Regions from separate parts of the Vibrio sp. YMD68 genome, predicted to be linked through region 3. Evidence: predicted binding sites of a transcription regulator. Region 3 holds the regulator's gene; each other region holds the start of a gene.

Region 1 (2,281 bases), 200 kb from region 3:
AGTTCATAAGCTTTCGTGCCTTTCGCAAGGTGACAAAGCTGTGAACCAAGACGCATAGTACCACCTAGATCTGAAGTTTCAGTACGTTCTTCAACTTTACCTTCACCATCAACCCATTCAGTGATCAATCCTACTACAGGGTACTTCGTCTCTTTGTTAAATTCTGTTGAATGCGCACCTTCAAGACCTGCAACATTACGTGCATACTCGATAAGGGCCACTTGCATACCAAGACAGATACCAAGATAAGGTACTTTGTTTTCACGAGCGTATTGAGCCGCTAAAATCTTGCCTTCAATACCACGGTCACCAAAGCCACCAGGAACTAAAATAGCATCAAGACCTTCTAGAGTTTCAAAACCTTTCGACTCTACATCTTGTGAGTCTACATATTTAATGGTCACACTTAATCGGTTTTTCAAGCCTGCATGTTTTAATGCTTCGTTCACTGACTTGTAGGCATCAGGAAGCTCGATGTATTTACCCACCATGCCGATAGTCACTTCGGCTGTTGGATTGGCTTCCTCATAAATAACTTGTTCCCATTCAGAAAGATCCGCTTCAGGCGCATCAATACCAAAGCGTTGACACACTAGGTCATCAGTACCTTGAGCTTTAATTAACTGTGGGATTTTGTAGATTGAATCTACGTCTTTCATTGAGATAACCGCTTTTTCTTGTACGTTACAGAAAAGAGCAATTTTCTTACGTTCGTTTGCAGGGATAACACGGTCGCTACGACAAACCAAAATATCAGGTTGGATACCGATAGACAGAAGTTCTTTCACTGAGTGCTGTGTTGGTTTGGTTTTCACTTCACCTGCGGCAGCTAGGTAAGGAACTAACGTTAGGTGCATAAACATTGCACGCTCACGACCAAGTTCAACCGCTAGCTGACGGATAGCTTCCATGAATGGTAGAGATTCGATATCACCGACTGTTCCACCCACTTCAACGATAGCTATATCGTGGCCTTCAGAGCCGGCAATGACGCGGTCTTTGATGGCATTAGTGATGTGTGGGATAACCTGAATCGTTGCACCTAGGTAGTCACCGCGGCGTTCTTTGCGTAGAACGTCTGCGTAAACACGACCGGCTGTGAAGTTGTTGCGCTTAGTCATCTTGGTACGAATGAAACGCTCGTAGTGACCAAGGTCAAGGTCAGTTTCAGCGCCATCTTCGGTAACGAACACTTCACCATGCTGAGTTGGGCTCATCGTGCCCGGATCAACGTTGATGTAAGGGTCAAGCTTCATCATGGTCACTTTAAGGCCACGAGCTTCTAAAATAGCAGCCAAAGATGCTGCTGCAATACCTTTACCTAGAGAGGATACAACCCCGCCAGTAACAAAAATGTAATTTGTCGTCATGTTTAACCTGAAATTGGTTGAATGAGGGAAATGGACTACTTCTGGACGGGGTATAAATATACCAGAAGCCCCTTATCGCCACAACGTGAAATCTATCACACTGTGGTTTTTTATTTTTTGCTCCAAATCAAATTGTTTAACCACTTTTAAGTTAGTCAATATTCAAAATGAGTCAACTTTTAACCACTAGTAAACAGAAAATACGGTTTACTTTTGATTCTTCTTCAACTTTTCCAAGCGCTTAACTTCATCCCACATCGCATCGAGTTGCTTCAAATTGAAATCCGTTAACGTCTTGCTTTTTTGATTGACCAGCCCTTCAATCTGCTGAAAACGGCGGGTGAATTTAAGGTTTGCTTTGCTTAATGCCGACTCAGGGTTTTGCCCCAAATGACGAGAAAGATTCACAACCGCAAAGAGCAAATCACCCAGTTCACTTTCTACTCGTTCTGCATCGACTTCGACTTGCAGCGCTTCTTCCATGACCTCTTCAATCTCTTCATGGACCTTTTCGACAACAGGCCCTAACGTGTCCCAGTCAAAACCAAATTGAGCACATTTTTTCTGTATTTTAATCGCACGAGGAAGAGCTGGTAGCGAGTTAGGGATAGCGTCCAAAATGCTGTCCCATTGCGGGTGATCATCACCGTCGAGGTTCTTCGCTCTATCTAGATTCTTGGCCGCTTTCTCTTTCGCTTTCTCTTTCGCTTTTTCAATCTCCCAATTGGCGTTGATCGCTTCTTCGCTGTCAAATTGAACGTCTGAAAATACATGTGGGTGACGACGAGTGAGCTTTTCATTCACCGTTTCCACCACATCTGAAAAATCAAACAGCGCTTGTTCTTTTGCTATTTGACTATAGAAAATCACTTGAAACAGAAGATCACCCAATTCTTCTTTTAAATTTGGCC
Region 2 (2,281 bases), 830 kb from region 3:
GGCGAGAAGAATATCTCTCTTATCTTTTTCGGTTAATGCGTCTGCGGAAAGGCCACCCCCTTTCTTATTGATGCCTTTGTTATTTGAAAGCTGCCCACCAATCGTGACGATAGTGTGGACTCTGTTTCCTTCCACCGAGACAACCTCTAGCTGAACTCGACCATCATCCAGAAGTAAAATGTCATTGGCTACCACATCATTGGGCAGTTCTTTGTAATCTAGGCCTACGGCGTCCTGGTCGCCCTCACCAGGGCCAAGGTCGCTATCTAGAGTAAATCGATCGCCTGGGTTGAGTGTTATTTTTCCCTCTTTGAACGTTGAGACACGAATTTTAGGCCCTTGCAAATCGCCTAACACGGCGATGTGTATTCCCAATTTTGCGGCGATTTCGCGTACTTTTGCCGCTCGATTTTTGTGGTCTTCGGCCGTGCCATGGGAAAAATTCATTCTGACAACATTGGCACCGGCTTTGATTATTTCGAGGAGGTTATCGCCTTTATCGGTAGAAGGGCCAAGGGTCGTTACAATCTTTGTTCTTCGTGTTGCTGAGGTCATCCTGTTCTCCTAAACATTCCATTGCTTTTCTAAGTATATGCAGTGTGGGTAATTTGGTGAGGTGAATCATTGATATTTCAACATTGATCAGATAATTACTTTGCGACTGGAAAAAAATGCGGGTGAATAATCCTTAACAATTCGACACCTTCCGCAAAGATGGGTTTTTCTCCGTGATACCTGTCACGGCATACTATCAAAGCACTTCACAATTACTTCGCAAAGTAAAAAAATTAATATGTTGCTGATTTTTGGAGTACATCATGTACATGGCTCAACCCGGTCACATTGATCATATTAAGCAGGTCAACGCTGGTCGTGTCTATAAACTCATAGACCAAAATGGTCCTATTTCTCGAATTGATCTTTCGAAGAAGAGTTCACTTGCGCCTGCAAGTATCACTAAAATTACTCGTGAGTTAATAGAGTCTCATCTGATTCATGAAACGACGGTTCAGGAATCAACCAGTCGAGGTCGCCCTGCGGTTGGCTTGCAAGTGAATAATCAAGGCTGGCAGTTTTTGTCGATGCGTTTAGGCCGCGGTTATTTGACCATTGCGCTTCATGAGCTCGGTGGTGATGTTCTAATCGATACCAAAATTGACATTCACGAACTCGATCAAGACGATGTCTTAGCGCGTTTATTGCATGAAATTGATGAATTTTTTCAAACGTATTCAGAGCAGCTTGATAGAGTGACCAGTATTGCGATTACCTTGCCAGGGCTGGTTAATTCGGAAGACGGTATCGTACTGCAAATGCCGCACTACAATGTGCAGAACTTGGCGTTGGGGCCTGAAATTTATAAAGCGACTGGGCTACCTGTTTTCGTCGCTAACGATACCCGAGCCTGGGCTTTGGCCGAAAAACTGTTTGGCCACTCACAAGACAATGATAATTCAGTGCTTATCTCTATTCACCATGGGTTAGGTGCGGGCATTATTCTAGACGGTCGAGTGCTGCAAGGTCGTCATGGAAACATTGGCGAATTGGGTCATATTCAAATCGACCCTAACGGAAAGCGATGCCATTGTGGTAATCGTGGCTGCCTTGAGACGGTTGCCAGCTCTCAAGCGATTCGAGAAGAGGTGGCAAGGCGCATCGATAACGGTGAAGCTTCGGAATTAAGTGCACTTGAAGAAATGACCATTGAATCGATTTGCGCTGCCGCCGCTAATGGCGACCCTTTAGCCGTTGATGTTATAGAGAAACTTGGCCGTTATTTGGGGGGAGCAATCGCGATTGTGATCAATCTCTTCAACCCAGAAAAAATCTTGATTGGTGGTGTTATTAACCAAGCAAAAGATGTGCTCTATCCGGCGGTGTTAACGTGCATCAAAGAGCAGAGTCTTCCAGTGTATCATCAAGATTTAGAGCTGGTGGAGTCGCGCTTTTATAAACAAGCAACGATGCCGGGCGCTGCGCTGATTAAACAGGCGCTTTTTGATGGTCTACTTTTAATGAAAGTCATTGAAGGTTAACAAGACTTATCTACAATATTGATAATAAACCCATGTGACATGACGTTATATGGGTTTTATTTTCTGTCTAAGCCCCATACTATGGACTATGTTATTTATAGACCAGTAATCCTGAGAGTATGTATGTCTGGAGTTCTAAATACCGTTGATCAGAGAACCAATTTGGTTGGTGAGAATCGTCTAGAGCTATTACTTTTTAGCTTGAATAGCCGACAGATTTTCGCCATTAATGTCTTTAAAGTCAG
Region 3 (2,281 bases):
GGCTATGGAGCCAATCACTTCACTGTGAGTGTGAATCAACTCAATCAATTTTCAGAAGTGAAAGACGTCAACGATCATCTTCGTCAATCGGGTTTTAAGATAAATGAATCGGGTGGCGAAGTGAAAGGCTCACCAGATGTGCTGCTTGAGCAGTCTTCGACGATGGCCGATAAGGTCGAGGTGACATTTAGCGAGGGCAAGAAAACGATACCAGGTGGCTTTTATGAGTTTGCCAAGCGTTATCCGATGGCAAATGGTGAACTTTATACGGGTTTTGTTGCGGCTTCAGCCGATAAGATTTTTGAAAGCACTGATAGCTGATAACTCAATGCACAAAGTATTGATAGCCAAAAGTATTGATAGTCAAAAGTACTGATAGCCAATAGAACCGTTTTTCGTTTTGATTAGCCGTAGACATAAAAAAGCCACCCACATTGCTGAGGGTGGCTTTCTGATTTTTATCAATTTCTAATCATTAGAAATTAACGAGTTCCGTATACAACGATAGTTTTACCGTGTGCAGAAATTAGGTTCTGTTCTTCTAGCATCTTTAAGATACGACCAACGGTCTCACGAGAACAGCCAACGATTTGACCAATCTCTTGACGAGTGATCTTAATCTGCATGCCGTCAGGGTGAGTCATTGCATCAGGTTGTTTTGCTAGGTTAAGCAGCGTTTGTGCAATACGGCCAGTCACATCTAGGAAGGCTAAATCACCCACTTTTTGGCTTGTCACTTGTAGACGGTTAGCCATTTGTGATGAAAGACGCATTAGAATGTCTGGGTTAACTTGGATAAGTTGACGGAATTTCTTGAAAGAAATCTCAGCAACTTCACAAGGAGATTTAGCACGAACCCATGCAGTACGCTCTTGATCTTCTTCAAACAAGCCTAGCTCGCCAATAAAATCACCTTGGTTTAGGTAAGAAAGAATCATTTCCTTACCTTCTTCATCCTTGATCAGTACCGCTACAGAGCCTTTAACGATGTAGTACAACGTTTCGGCTTTTTCGCCGGCGTGAATCAGCGTGCTTTTTGAAGGGTACTTATGAATATGACAGTGTGAAAGAAACCACTCTAGTGTTGGATCTGTTTGAGGTTTACCTAAAACCATAATATCTCACTTCCTCTGAAGGTGTGCTTGTCGCTTTCCGCGGTGTGCTTGTCGCTTTCCATACAGTCAGCTAGCCTAAAATAAGCCTGCTTAGGATAAGAGCACGTTATTCATGCTGCAAGCTATCTAGTATCTCGGTTAAGAATAGTATCCTTTTTTACTTCAAATTTCTTGATTTTAATCGCTTCTATACGCGGTTATTTTACGCAAAAATGTGCACATGATCACGGTATGAAAAGTAATCGACTTCTTTGATGAGAGTTTATCCAATTTTCCCGGTTTCGATCAGCTGCTGCAGGATTGGTCTTGCAATCAGTTCCATCGCAAAGCTCATCTTCCCACCTGGTACCACCAATGTATTATGTCGTGACATGAAAGAGCCATCAATCATAGCGAGGAGGTATGGGAAGTCGACATTCTTTATGCCACGTAAGCGAATAACGACAAAGCTTTCATCCAGACTAGGGATGCCTTTTGCGTTAAGTGGGTTTGATGTATCAACCGTAGGAACACGCTGAAAGTTAATATGAGTGCGAGAAAACTGAGGGGTAATATAATTGAGGTAATCATCCATAGATCGAACAATCGAATCCATGACGGCTTCGCGTGAGTGGCCACGGTCTCGTGTGTCTCGAACAAACTTTTGAATCCACTCTAAGTTAACAATCGGAACCATGCCTATGAGTAGATCAACATGTTGGGCAACATTGACATCCCCGTCGACAACGCCACCATGCAGCCCTTCGTAAAACAGCACATCTGAGTCTTGAGGTAAATCTTGCCACGGTGTGAAGGTGCCGGGCATTTGATTGTAAGGGACCGCTTCATCGAAGGTATGAAGATAACGTCGTACCTGCCCAGTTCCTTCGTTACCGTAAGTACGGAAAAATTCCTCTAGGGTAGGAAAGTCGTTGGCCAGCGGACCAAAGTAACTGATGTGTTTACCTTGTTCTCTGGATTTTCGGATCTCCACATCCATTTCTGGTCGAGTGAAGCGGTGAAAGCTGTCACCTTCCACCCACGCTGGTTTCACGTTCATCATATTGAACATTTTGCGAAACGCTTCTGATGTGGTGGTGGTTCCTGCTCCAGAAGAGCCAGTTACCGCGATAATAGGATGTTTTGCTGACATGACTAACCTTGTCGTAAATGTAACTTACTTGTTG

What was found. The regulator CRP, encoded in region 3, controls carbon source genes, mostly activating them, when cyclic AMP is high. The targets are predictions, from matches to a motif close to TGTGANNNNNNTCACA.
Region 1: the regulator CRP is predicted to act here: its motif matches at 1,455-1,470, upstream of QF117_RS08115 (CTP synthase).
Region 2: the regulator CRP is predicted to act here: its motif matches at 728-743, upstream of QF117_RS11130 (ROK family protein).

Annotation. Positions count from the first base shown of each region.
Region 1 is NZ_CP124614.1:440,582-442,862, reverse strand. It holds gene QF117_RS08115 (CTP synthase) at 1-1,370, opposite strand, end outside; gene mazG (nucleoside triphosphate pyrophosphohydrolase) at 1,578-2,281, opposite strand, start outside.
Region 2 is NZ_CP124614.1:1,068,361-1,070,641, forward strand. It holds gene pyk (pyruvate kinase) at 1-555, opposite strand, end outside; gene QF117_RS11130 (ROK family protein) at 819-2,036, shown strand; gene QF117_RS11135 (chemotaxis protein CheV) at 2,160-2,281, shown strand, end outside.
Region 3 is NZ_CP124614.1:241,146-243,426, forward strand. It holds gene QF117_RS07035 (DUF1338 domain-containing protein) at 1-321, shown strand, start outside; gene crp (cAMP-activated global transcriptional regulator CRP) at 483-1,115, opposite strand; gene QF117_RS07045 (phosphoribulokinase) at 1,378-2,247, opposite strand.